DNA from 3 places in the Paenibacillus sp. FSL R7-0302 genome. Region 3 is predicted to be linked to each of the others. Evidence: riboswitches for the same ligand, from Rfam matches in the RefSeq annotation. Region 3 holds a riboswitch; each other region holds the start of a gene.
The links. Region 3 has a riboswitch for cyclic di-AMP ahead of MKY96_RS28700 (3D domain-containing protein). Riboswitches for the same ligand answer to the same signal wherever they lie in the genome.

Region 1 (4,180 bases), 610 kb from region 3:
GTCCATGTGATCGAAGACCGGTCTGTGTCCAATCAGATTGCTGAGGATTTCGGGATCAAGCATGAATCCCCGCAGATTTTCCTGCTGGAGGACAGCGAGGTCCGCTGGAACACCTCACACTGGAAGATTACCCAAAAAGCGATAAAGGAAGCAGTGGAACAATGAGCGCGAACGTAATTGTCTATTCGACCTCCGGCTGCGGCGAATGCAATCAGGTGAAGCAGCTGCTGGAGAGCAAGGGCATTCCCTTCGAGGTCCGGGATGTGATGACCAGCTCCGTCTACCAGGAGGAAGTGGAGAAGCTGGGCTTCATGGGCATTCCAGTCACCGTATCCGGGGACCGGGCGGTCAAGGGCTTCAATCTCCCTGAGCTTCAGGAGCTTATGGATGCTGCTGTTCTGTAATATACGCAAAGGTGCTGTCCTCTCAACAGGAGCAGCGCCTTTTTTTTGCGATTCATCGATGAAATAACTGTATATTTATATATATCTGGAAAAGGAGGCTTGATCCTTTGAAATGGCTACAGGATGAGCATGCCGCCAAATGGCGTGAAGAAGGAACGCGTTATGCGAGCGACGTCAATCAATTCGTACATAAGGGCCTGACAGAAGGCTGGGACAAAGCGGGAAATGAACCCGCAGAGGATACACGCGGGGCCCTCGCCGCCAAAATCTATAAGATGATTCGAGGAGCTAATGAGCACGGTGAGATTGCTGAGCTGCGGGAGCAACTACCGGCGGCAACGTGGCCGCTCTCCGGGCACTTTCAGAAGGAGATGCAGGCGATTCGCGGTATCCATTTCATAAGTGATGATGCTGTGGTGTTCAGCACCGGCTCACCTTGGGAGAAGAATGCAGTTGTGGCTGTACATAGGGATGTTATTTCCGTATTCGACGAATTTAGCCTGGTTGGGGCATCTCCTGACAATCAGTTCTATGCACTCGCGGGCACGCAAGGGATTACTATTCTGCAATCCATGAACAGCGCATTACAGGGAGAAGTAGTGGCCGAGCTTTCGTGGCGGGAGCTGAATGGAATGATTCAAGCGCTGGACCCGGACTTTACCGTTTTGAACATAGACTGCCTGGATCAGGAGTTACCCTTGGAGCAAGTTATTCCTTTTAACGACGGTCAAGCGTTATTGCTTGTTACAAGTCAGGGGATTATCCTGGTCCAGCAATTGCAGGAGAAGCCATGGGAGGTGAAGCTGCTGCATCCTGACCTCGAAGAATATAAAGCAGATGAGATGGAGCATATTGAGATCGACATGCCGCATGGTGCTGTCTCTCCGGATGGAAGATGGGTTGCCTATGGCAGCCAGGGCAGTGATCATCTTTTATATGACACAGCTTCAGGGCAGGTTCACTTATTCAATCCGGAATCCAGTTACCCGCACTATACTATATTTACGAAGGACCAGCATAGTGTATGGTACAATGCCTGCCACTTCTACAATGGCGTTACTGTTGCCGTGTCCCTTGAAGATCTAGAAGCAGGCAAGCTCCTGCCAGATCAGGAATATCCGGTCGTTAACGGGGAAGCCCGGGTGTATGCGGCGGCAGCGCTGAAGGACGGTGTTGTCATTGGCGATGCCTATGGCTACTTGAGGCTCGTTGATGTAGAGGGGCGGGAGCTGTGGCGTTATTATGCCGGAAGCACCATTTCCGGATTAGCTGTCAATCCGGATGAGACCATGCTGGCCGTGGGGACTTATGGAGGGATGCTGCATTTCCTGGACCTTCATGCCACTGAACGCAGCGACTATGAGATTACAACAGGAACCGTTCGTGAGATGAAGCGGATGATTGCCTGGAAGAATCAGAATGAGCCGCTTTGGTGGTGAGCTGATACATGGGGGAACCCTTCTTCCCCGCCGCCGTCTGCCAAAAATAAAAAACAGCGATTGAGCGAGATAAATGGCAGATAATCTGCTACATATATGAGTTTTCGCTTCCATTTGCATAACCAGTCAGCCATTTGCTGAAAACAAGGCGAATAGCACTCTTTTCCATTTTTACAAACCCCCTCTGAAGAGAGTATGATTCGTGTTGAAAGCAAATGAATGCATTCATGAAAATGAGCATATGCATGCACGCTGAATTTCCGTCATGTGGAAAACGGGGGAACCATCCGGCCGTCAGGCCGACTTGGGGTGAATCCGAAGGAGAATGCCACGCGCAGGTCTCCGGCAGGTAGGGCGACTCTCACCGTCCGAATCCGACAGCTAACCTCGTAAGCGTAAGGAGAGAGCCCTGATCCGCCACGCTTTTGTGCCAGGCTTCTTAAGCCTGTTACCCACAACCGCAGGCAGAGGTCCTCCTCTGCCTGCGGTTTTTTGCGCGCTGGATGAACTGCACAGTATAGATTCAGGAAGGAACGTGACCACATGCCTGACCCCTTATCGCCCAAACTAACAGCCGCTGCCGGATTCAACCCCTACACCCAGCAATATAGCGGTCCCGTCTACGCGCTTAGCTGCCTGCTGCTGGAGCAAGGCGCCCGCGCCGAACAAGCTGCAATCGCCACCTTCGTAGCACTCCATACACTATGGCTGAAGGGCAGCCTCTCAGGCGATGGCGCTGCTGCGGCTGCCTACAGAGAGTGCATCCGCCAGTGTGCCGTGCTCGCCCGGGACCGCAGCCGCTGCGCTTCTGCGCTGCTTAACTGGGACGATCACGTTGCCAGTGCCTTGTGGTATGGCATCCAGCTCCCCCTCCCCGACATCAGCCAGATTCTGGAGTGCAGCATCCCCGAGCTAAAGGCCCAGCTTAGAGGAATACGCGAACAGATGGCAGCCGCACATTCAGCCTTGCCTGCGGTCCACCGCCCTTCAGCGGGGTGAGACTGGGAATAACGCGGGATACGCGGAATATAGGAATGAGTACGGCGGAATGAGTTGGATGTGGCGGAATTAGGGTACGGATGCGACAGAGGGAGATGGGTAGCGGGCCATGCGGACTACAGATCCGCTATTTCAGCAAATGGGACCATTCCGAAGGCCATGCGGACTGAGAGGCGCTTAATTAACCAATTCCGTCTCATTTTGCGCTCCATACAGCCCTTTAGCGTCCTCTCAGTCCGCTCCGGGAAGATAATCAGTCTTTTTCACAAAATAAGGGCCGCTGAGTCCGCAACCCCCCACAAAGTGGGGCTTTAGCGTAGGTGATGACTCAGGTACTTTTGCGGGGACCCCAAAACATATAAATTCTATCAAATAAAGCCGCAGCATCCGCCGCGACTTAATCCTTGACTCTCAGCATCAGCACCCATACAGTGCCTGGCTCACCTTACATAGCTAACCATCCCATGCACTGATCCTGTCTCCGCCGGCCGTTCACTACATAGAACTCAGCTCTTGCCCTTGCCACCCTTGCCGCCCTTGGCAAACCGCCAAAAAGCCATACAGCAGCCGAGCAGTCCGGCTCCCAGCAGAAGGGTCTGTAACGCCCCCAGCCAAGTCGACTGATCCGAGGGGATCAGGCTGCTGACAATAATGAGCAGGATAGAAGCCGCGACCAGCACGGGGGTTTGTCTACTTTTCTTCACAACCATTCACCACTCCTAAAGACTAATACTACTAAGGTACACCATCTCCGGCGTTTTCACCAGTTCAGGGTCCGGGTAAGCAAGACTTCAGGGAATGATCGTCACATGATTTAAAGGATACCTTTAATTGTTTTTTAAAGCCTTAATCTCACTAATAAGATTATCCAGTTTATAGCCGTACTGGCTCCGTAATTAGATCCACGCTGAAATCCGGCATTTGCTGAATGACCTCCGCTATAATAACCGAATCCGTATAATCCAGCACCTGTTTAAATGTCAGATCCTGTAGATCGACATTTTGGGGTGATCCAGTGGAAAATCCTCCTTATAAAATTTAATATTTATTAGTCAAGTCATTAATATCGTGTGCTCTTTCAATTCATTATAAAATGAATAACCCATCCTTAAAAGAATGGGCTTTTCTTACTCAGAAGAGTCTTTTTCGCATGATTAGTAATTCTTCACGCCATAATAGTCAAAATCAGCGAAGGAGTCATGCTGGTGAGCATCCACGGAACCGATGAAATTGAACAAGCCTGTAAACCCGCCAATCTCCCCCGGCTCCCCGTTCACGCCTTCATCCGACAAATAGAGAACATCGATATTCTCTACAAAAGTTTGCCAATCCCCGTTA
Region 2 (4,180 bases), on a different contig from region 3:
CGACCGGAACGACTACGGTGCTTCCTTTGATACAAGGCTTATCGGTAGCCGGACAGATCCGCAGCTGATCGGCAATATTCATATAATGGCGGTGAATCCGGTGGAACACGATGATAACAGCCGGTAGGAAGATGAAGGCCATCCACACGCTGGAGAATTTAGTGATTATGAAAATCAGGGTGATCGTTAATGTAGTGAGCATCCCCACCGTATTGACGGCGAACTTGCTCTGCCAGCCTTTCGGCTTCGTTCTGTACCATTGGACCATCATGCCCAGCTGCGACAGCGTGAACGGAATGAATACCCCTACTGCATATAATGGAATGAGTCCTTCCGTATTCCCGTGAAACGCCGCCACCAGCACAGCCGACATGACACCGAGGAAAATAATACCGTTGGAGAAGCCCAGCCGGTCGCCGCGCACCATGAAGGCATGGGGCAGATATTTATCTTTGGCGAACATGAACGCCAGCAGCGGGAAGGCCGAGTACGCCGTATTGGCTGCCAGGAACAGGATAACCGCCGTAATCCCCTGAATGAAGAAGTACAGTCCGCCGCGGCCGAAGGTAGATTCGGTAATCTGTGAGACCACGGTGGCCTTCTCATCAGGCATGATACCGTACCAGTAAGCGAGCAGCGTAATACCTGTGAACATTACCCCGAGAATGAGGCCCATGAGCATCAGCGTTTTGGCTGCATTTTTCTCCGCGGGCGCTTTGAAGTTAGGAATGGCATTGGAGACCGCTTCTACCCCGGTCAGAGCCGAACAGCCGGAGCTGAAGGCCTTCAGCAGCAGGAACATACTCACGTTCGATACCGCCGAGCCAATCTCAGGAACATGGGCATGGGCGCCGCCGGTCATATATTTGAAGACCCCCGAGATGATGAGCACGAAGATGGAAACCACGAACAGATAGACCGGGATAGCGATGAAGGAGGCCGATTCGGTCACTCCCCGCAGGTTAACAATCGTTAAGAGCACGATAACAGATACCGCTATGAGAACACTATGATTATGCAGACTTGGAAAAGCTGAAGTGATTGCATCCGTCCCCGCCGAGGCGCTTACCGCCACCGTCAGAATGTAATCCACCAGAAGAGAGCCGCCGGCCAGTAAGCCGGTATGCACCCCTAGATTGCTTTTGGCGACAATATACGCGCCCCCGCCTTGGGGATAAGCGAAGATCGTCTGCCGGTAGGACAGAATCAGAATAGCCAGCAGGCCCAATACGGCTAATGCAATTGGCAAGGAGTACCAGATAGCGGTGAACCCGGCGGCCACCAGTACAATCAGAATTTGTTCTGTTCCGTAGGCTACAGACGAGAGCGCATCAGAAGACAGGACAGCCAGTGCTTTCACCTTGGATAACTTTTCATGATCGAGTTCGTTCGACTTCATCGGACGCCCGATCAATAGTCGTTTTACCTTGCTTACCATTGTAGTAACAGTTCCTCTCTTGGTTAAGTTGAAACGGGTTTCCCTGCGCTGTTTTCATAAGTGGATTTCATAAATGCAGGCACCAAAATAAGCATACGGAAATGATCCGCATGCCTTAGTGTGCATGGTCATTATCCCACTAGTGGCTTACGAGGTTAGCTGGCGGATTCGGACTGTGGTAGCCCTACGGTTACAGGTCAAGTAGCCTGCTCCGATTCACCCCTTTTGGCCTTAGCCAAAGTGTGGTTCCCCCGTTTTTCCTTCCGGAAAATTCAGCGCATATTCAACTTCTCACAAGGACTAATATTAAGCTACAACACGTCTTCCGTAAAGCGTGGAAACAAATGAAAAAAGAATGAAAAGCACTCAAAACAACCAAATTCATCATCCGGTATGTCTTGATCTTTCATTCTCTTTCATTATCCCTTTACCACGTGATTTTACAGGGTTTTTGCATATTATTTTTTACTAAAATTAAAGGTATTCTCTTCTCTTCCTTCTGCCCGTCAGCTTCTTACTCCGCAGGCTCCTCTTTGCGTCCTGTCCAGAGCAGAATCGAGATTAAGGCAAAGGCTATAAGTGCAAGCAGAGGGATCGTTATAAATCCGAACCAGTTCAGATAATCCTTGTTGCACGGTACGCCGATGGTACAGGGAAGCACCTTGCTGAGCGCCGGAATTTTCTGCTCCGCATAATGATAAATAGAGATGCAGCCGCCGATCAGACTAAGGGGAAGCACGTATGGAATGATCCGCTTGTCCGCCCGGTAGGTGGCGATCCCCAGCAGGAACAGCTGCGGATACATGAAGATCCGCTGGAACCAGCACAGCTTACAGGGCTCGTAATTTAGGACCTCACTGAGATACAGGCTTCCTGCTACAGCCACCACACAGACGAACCAGGCCAAGTAGAGACAGTTACGCCGGCAGAAGGCAGAGAAGACGGTCATTGGGCGGTCCCTGCTCCCGCTGCTGCTGTTGCTGCCTGAATCTGGGCGTCAATCGCCTCCATATTGAAAGGCTCCTTCACCTTGATGCCGTTCACGTACAAGGATGGCGTATTCGTTACACCCGTATCGGTGCCAAGCTGAATATCCCGCTCCAGCTCGCTTACGTAGGTACGCTCGTCAATGTCCTTGCGCAGCAGGTCGTAATCCACCGGCAGCTCCAGCTGCTTGGCGAGACTCACCAGGAAGTCAGGCGTAGCCCATTCCTTCTCTTCATTCCCCTGATTGGCATAGATCGCATCGAAATACTTCCAGAACGCTTCCTGGTTCTGATGATAGACCGATAGCGCTGCCAGGGAGGCCGTTCTGGAATCCTTGCCGATGAAGGCCAGATTCACGAAATAGAAGGCTGCTTTATTCTGATCTACATAGCCCTGAACGATCTGCGGCTTGATGACACCGGTGAACTGGGCGCAAGCCGGACATTTAAAGTCGCCGAATTCCACTATTTTGACCGGAGCATCCTCCTTGCCAAGCCGCATCATTTCACTGTAATTGAAGGCAACCGGCGTACTGTCTGTGCCGGCAGGCGAAGAGTCCTTGGAAGCAAGCATGAATAAGCCTACAAAAATAATAACGACGATGGCCACCGTACTCACGATAAGAATTCTCGTTTTCTGCTTCTGCTGCTCCTGCTCTGCCCTGCGCTTCTCCTGCTTGCTCATCTGGGGAGCCGTGACATTGTTCTTTTTTGTTTTGCTCAAAGAGAGTTCCTTTCCGTCCTCAGGACTATCGTGATAAAAGAATAGTTACTTTCAAATTATATAATGTTAACTCTCTTGTTGGCAATCGCTGTCTTATACGGCTTCATTCTCCTCTGCTGACTCCCCTTCCCCTGTATCCTTGCCGAAAAATACCTCCGGGGAATGCTCCTGCGACTGCAGCTTAATTCTGAAGAAGAATTGTGTGCCGCCCCCTTCTGCCGGTTCTGCCCAGATTTCTCCTTGCATCAGGTCCACCAGCTTCTTGCAGATCGCCAGGCCCAGACCCGTGCCGGGGTACTTGCGGGTATGCGACCCGTCCACCTGCGAGAAGGACTGGAAGAGCAGCTGCAGCTTATCCGGTGAGATGCCAATGCCGGTGTCGCGTACCATGAATTGCAGCGCCTGAGCGGTCTCCCTGACGCCATAGGACTCCACTTTAACCGTTACCGTGCCGGATGGCGTGAATTTCACCGCATTGCCGATCAGGTTGATGAGAATCTGGCGGATACGCGCAGCATCCCCGGTGAACTTGTCGGGAAGTCCCTCCTCGATCAGAAGCTCAAGAGATAACGGCTTGTCTTGTGTGCTCACCATGAACAGGTCCATACAGCCCTGGAGCAGCGCCTTCAGCCCGAAAGTATCCTTGTTCAGTGAGAGGCCATCCGCCTCCAGCCGGGAGATATCGAGAATATCGCTCATCACATGCAGCAGAGCGTGGCTGCTTGTACTCTGAAGCCGCAGGAGCTCCAGATGCTCAGGATTGCTGATCTCCTCGGACAGCAGCTGGTTGACACCGATAATGCCGTTCAGCGGCGTGCGGATCTCATGGCTCATGGTGGCGAGGAACTCGCTTTTCATCGTCACAGCACTCTCCGCAGCATCCCTGGCCTCCAGCAGCTCATACTGATACTTCATCAGGGCAGTCACATCCTCGGCCACAATATAGACCCACTGCTCCGTATGATGCAGCAAAGGAAAGACAGTGACACTACAGATCAGCTGCTCCCCGCCTTTGCTCCGTACCTTCAGTTC
Region 3 (4,180 bases):
ACGCCTGAACCACACCAAAGAAATGCTTCTCGTCCGCTACCTCCACCGGAGGACGTTCTCTGACCTTCAGCCGGATCACAGCCGATTCCACGTTAGGCTGCGGGATGAACACCGTACGCGGCACCATACAGACCAGCTCAGGCTCGCTGTAATACTGGACGGCAATACTCAGGCTGCCATACTCCTTGCCGCCCGGAGACGCCGCCATACGCTCGGCAACCTCCTTCTGGATCATGACCACGATATTATCCAGCGGCAGCTTCTCCTCCAGCAGCTTCATGAGGATAGGTGTAGTCACATAATACGGCAGGTTAGCTACGACACTAACCCGGTCCCTGCCCGCGAAATCCTCAGCGAACAGCTCCTGCAGATTCACCTTCAGCACATCGTCATTACGGATCTTTACATGGGGATAAGGCGACAGGACATCCCTAAGAATCGGAATCAGCCTGCGGTCAATCTCTACCGCAGTGACGGCCCCGGCCGTCAACGCCAGCCGTTCCGTCAGTGCTCCGATCCCCGGCCCAATCTCAAGCGCACCGGCTGTGCTGTCCAGACCGGCGGCATCCACGATTTTGTCCAGAATATTCTGATCGATCAGAAAGTTCTGGCCCAGGCTTTTTTTGAAGGAGAATCCGTAACGCTGAATTATCGCTTTGGTTCTTGTTGGGGACGAGATATTCTCGATACCGCTCATGAAGTAATGCCTCCCTGATCAATTTGGGCGAGGGCCTGCGCGAACTCTTCGCGGGTAATGCCGAACATCGCCAGACGTTTGTACAGCTGTTTGCCATTGCAATAACCGATACCGAGCAGATTGCCAAGCTGCATTCTGCGCTCAGCCGCCCGGGGATGCACCATCAGCCCTGCGGCCATAAGCTCATCCAGCCCGATGATGGGCGGCGCCCCCTCGAAGGAGGTATGTACATGCTCCAGCGCATGGCGGATAGCCTCAGGCGAAGCATTCTCTATTCCGATATCTCCTTTGCGCGTTGCATCCTTCTCCGGGATGAAGGCATGCTTGCAGCCCGGCACCTTGGCCGCGACGATTTTGCGGATTCGCTCTCCGGCATGATCCGGGTCGGTAAGAATGATTACACCCCGGCGCTCCATGGCCAGCTTGATCTTGGCAATGACCCTGCTATCTACTGCCGAACCCCCGGTTTCAATCGTATCGGCCTCAACCGCCCGCTTAACGGCAACGGTATCACTTTTCCCTTCAACCACAATTAGCTCTTTAATCATAAATATTTTTACTCCTTACTCCAGAACGCAAAAAGAAGAGGATTCGCTCCCCTTCTTTTTGGCTAAAGAATGTATAAGTGATGAGCGGCAGCTCTCTGAAATTTCGTAAGTGCTTCCCTCACTATATCGTATTAACCGCTAATTTGCAAAAGACTTTACGTTTAGTTCAGCTCCGGCTTCACAGGTCCGATCACATAGAGTGTGCGCGACTTGCGGCCGAAATTACGGGCATGACTCAGTGAATCGTAATAGACATCCACCTTGTTGCCTTTGATGGCACCGCCGGTATCCTCTGCTCGGCGAAACCCTAATCCTTCAATGTACACCCACCAGCCGATTGGTATAACCCTAGGATCTACAGCAATAGTGCGGCCTTCCGTTACGCGTGTGCCGGAGGCAGTACGTGTTCCAATACCCGGTTCCTGCGACGAATACGCGGTCATGGATACGTTTTTGATCATTCTTTTGTACTCGAAATCCACACCAGCCTTACTGGTAACATTGCTGGCCTTTGCGCTCGCTTTAGATGACTTGGAGGTTGTTACAGGTTTGGAAACTTTGGCAGTAACTACGACGGGCTTAGGAAGCGGCTTGGTTCCAATGGCAATGACTTTGTCCTTGGTAACCGTCTGTACTTCCTTGCCGATCATGCGCATGGATGCCAGCTCGCCATCTTGATAGATCTTCTCGATGTGCTGGACCATTACGCCAGGCTTACCTGCCTGTGCCACTCTTACGGTTCCCTTGGTCAATGAGGGGTCTGCTGTCTTAATGACCCGGAAAGGCAAATTAGTTGTCCGTTGAACCACATGCTTGTTAATCCGGACAATTTTGATTTCCATGTCTGCAGATACTGCGGTTTCTAGCGAAGGGTAAATCTTGTCTAAGCCTTCCAGGCTGTAGCCCAGCTTGTCGATGGCCTGACCAATGGTATCCTCGGTCGTAAATAACGTCTCGGTCTTTCCGTCTACGGTAAGAGCGAACTTCTGCGCAGTGTTAATCACGATACGGTCGCCGTCTTTTATTTCATCACTAAGGCCAATAGATAATTCATCATGCGCCTGCAGCGAAATCTGTTCCTTAGCCAGCACATCACTGAACAGCGTTTCCCGCGTCTCCAGTGTCTGTACCTGTCCGTCTATTACTAGGGTAATTTCTTTTTTGCTCTGACCGTGTACGTACAGCAGTATTAACAGTGCGATAACAATCGATGCCACACCGGCAAGTAAAACTACGCGGGGATTCACTTGCTTCAACCGTAATGCGAAAGACCTGCTGGATGATTGCGAATCATGGGATACCTCTGGTTGGAATACGCCCACTCTTTCCATCCTCCTTACATAGCCCCGTCGTCTAAGTTAGTTCAAGGTGACTGTATCACTTCTGACGAAACTAGGTTTGAGTTTGCAACAGGATACGCCCGCACTTGCTTCAGCGTTTCCTGCTCATGGATCGCCTGCTCGGCATAGTTACTCCGGAGATCTGTTATATAACAGTATGCCGGGAGCATTCTCATTATTCAAAACAAAAGAAGCCTAAAAAGAGCTCATAGAGGACTCTTTCGTGGCTTCCCGGTGTCGAATACGTCGGAATGCTTATGCACGAGGTTTCCTCTCTTACTTGCGCTTACGGGGTTAGCTGTCGGGTTCGGACATAAGAGAGACGCCCTATCTCAGGTCACCCGCTCACGGCGGTTGCCCTCAAATTCACCCCAAAGACCACGTAAAGAAATCAAATAATGCCTGCGGCAATTCTGCGTTGTACTCTGTACGTTCATGCGGCAGCGCATTATTGGTTCCCCCGTTCTCCATACGGAGACTCAGCGAGACGATCCATGAAATTAGTGACTGTCACAGTTACAACAGCTCACTGCACTGAAAAGATGATATCCTGTTTTGATACATGTTGTAAAGGACGATTCAACCACGTTTACGTAAAAAAATGATTAAAATATTGTAATAATCGGCCGTTTTTCCGTCATAAAAGTTTAATATATCCGCTATACTTCATTTTTCACCGCTTTTACTCCTGTTTTCAGAGTATCCCAAATCGTTCCAGTGCGTTCGCATACGTAATTTCCGCCAATTCCTGTAATTCAATCCCTTTTATTGCCGCGGCCGCCTCCGCTACCAGCCTCACATGAGCGGTCTCATTTCGCTTGCCCCGGAAGGGGTGCGGAGTCAGATATGGGGAGTCGGTTTCGATCAGCAGCCGGTCCAGCGGAGTCTGGGCAAGCACCTCTTTGGGCACCCGGGCATTCTTGAACGTAATCGGTCCTCCAAAAGAAAGATGGAAGCCCAAATCAAGACACATCTTGGCACTTTCCCAACTCCCGGAGAAGGAGTGCATTACCCCGCCAACCTCGCCCGCCTTCTCCTCGCGGAGTATACGGATCACATCTTCATGAGCATCACGGTTATGAATGCTGATTGGCATCTTCAGCTCACGGGCCAGCCCGATCTGCTTGCGGAATACTTCATGCTGCACATCCTTAGGAGAGGTATCCCAGTAGTAATCCAGCCCAATCTCGCCGATGGCAACCACCTTGGGATGAGCGCATAAGGAGGCGATCCATTCCAGGTCTCCGTCCTTCATCGTGATGGCATCCTGGGGATGCCAGCCAACGGCTGCATAAATATAATCATATTTCTCGGCAAGCTGCATGGTGGTCGGTATCGTATCCCGGTTAAAGCCGATGTTGATCATCTTGCTGACGCCGGCTTCCAGCGCCCTGGCAATGACCTCTTCGCGGTCTTCGTCGAATTGTGGAGCATCCAGATGGGTATGGGTGTCGAATAACTGCATTACATTACATCCTTTCGGCCTGTTGTTGTATCTATAATTCCAAGCATGATCTGATTATTTGGCAAAAATCTCTGCGATGGACGGCGGCAGCTGTGGAAGGGCTTTCTGCAGTCTGTCCTGCGGAAAATAC

Region 1: it holds a riboswitch for cyclic di-AMP, as region 3 does, so the genes downstream of both, MKY96_RS26015 (hypothetical protein) here and MKY96_RS28700 (3D domain-containing protein) in region 3, are expected to answer to the same signal.
Region 2: it holds a riboswitch for cyclic di-AMP, as region 3 does, so the genes downstream of both, MKY96_RS11210 (APC family permease) here and MKY96_RS28700 (3D domain-containing protein) in region 3, are expected to answer to the same signal.

What each region holds. Positions count from the first base shown of each region.
Region 1 covers NZ_JBBOWB010000002.1:69,964-74,143, forward strand. The annotation lists gene ytxJ (bacillithiol system redox-active protein YtxJ) at 1-165, shown strand, start outside; gene MKY96_RS26005 (glutaredoxin family protein) at 162-404, shown strand; gene MKY96_RS26010 (WD40 repeat domain-containing protein) at 512-1,843, shown strand; cyclic di-AMP (ydaO/yuaA leader) riboswitch at 2,084-2,253, shown strand; gene MKY96_RS26015 (hypothetical protein) at 2,387-2,842, shown strand; gene MKY96_RS26020 (hypothetical protein) at 3,349-3,546, opposite strand; gene MKY96_RS26025 (family 43 glycosylhydrolase) at 3,997-4,180, opposite strand, start outside.
Region 2 covers NZ_JBBOWB010000001.1:2,554,261-2,558,440, reverse strand. The annotation lists gene MKY96_RS11210 (APC family permease) at 1-1,438, opposite strand, end outside; cyclic di-AMP (ydaO/yuaA leader) riboswitch at 1,567-1,726, opposite strand; gene MKY96_RS11205 (disulfide oxidoreductase) at 1,953-2,387, opposite strand; gene MKY96_RS11200 (DsbA family protein) at 2,384-3,148, opposite strand; gene MKY96_RS11195 (sensor histidine kinase) at 3,242-4,180, opposite strand, start outside.
Region 3 covers NZ_JBBOWB010000002.1:680,739-684,918, forward strand. The annotation lists gene rsmA (16S rRNA (adenine(1518)-N(6)/adenine(1519)-N(6))-dimethyltransferase RsmA) at 1-697, opposite strand, end outside; gene rnmV (ribonuclease M5) at 694-1,245, opposite strand; gene MKY96_RS28700 (3D domain-containing protein) at 1,407-2,567, opposite strand; cyclic di-AMP (ydaO/yuaA leader) riboswitch at 2,854-3,080, opposite strand; gene MKY96_RS28705 (TatD family hydrolase) at 3,280-4,050, opposite strand; gene MKY96_RS28710 (HD domain-containing protein) at 4,105-4,180, opposite strand, start outside.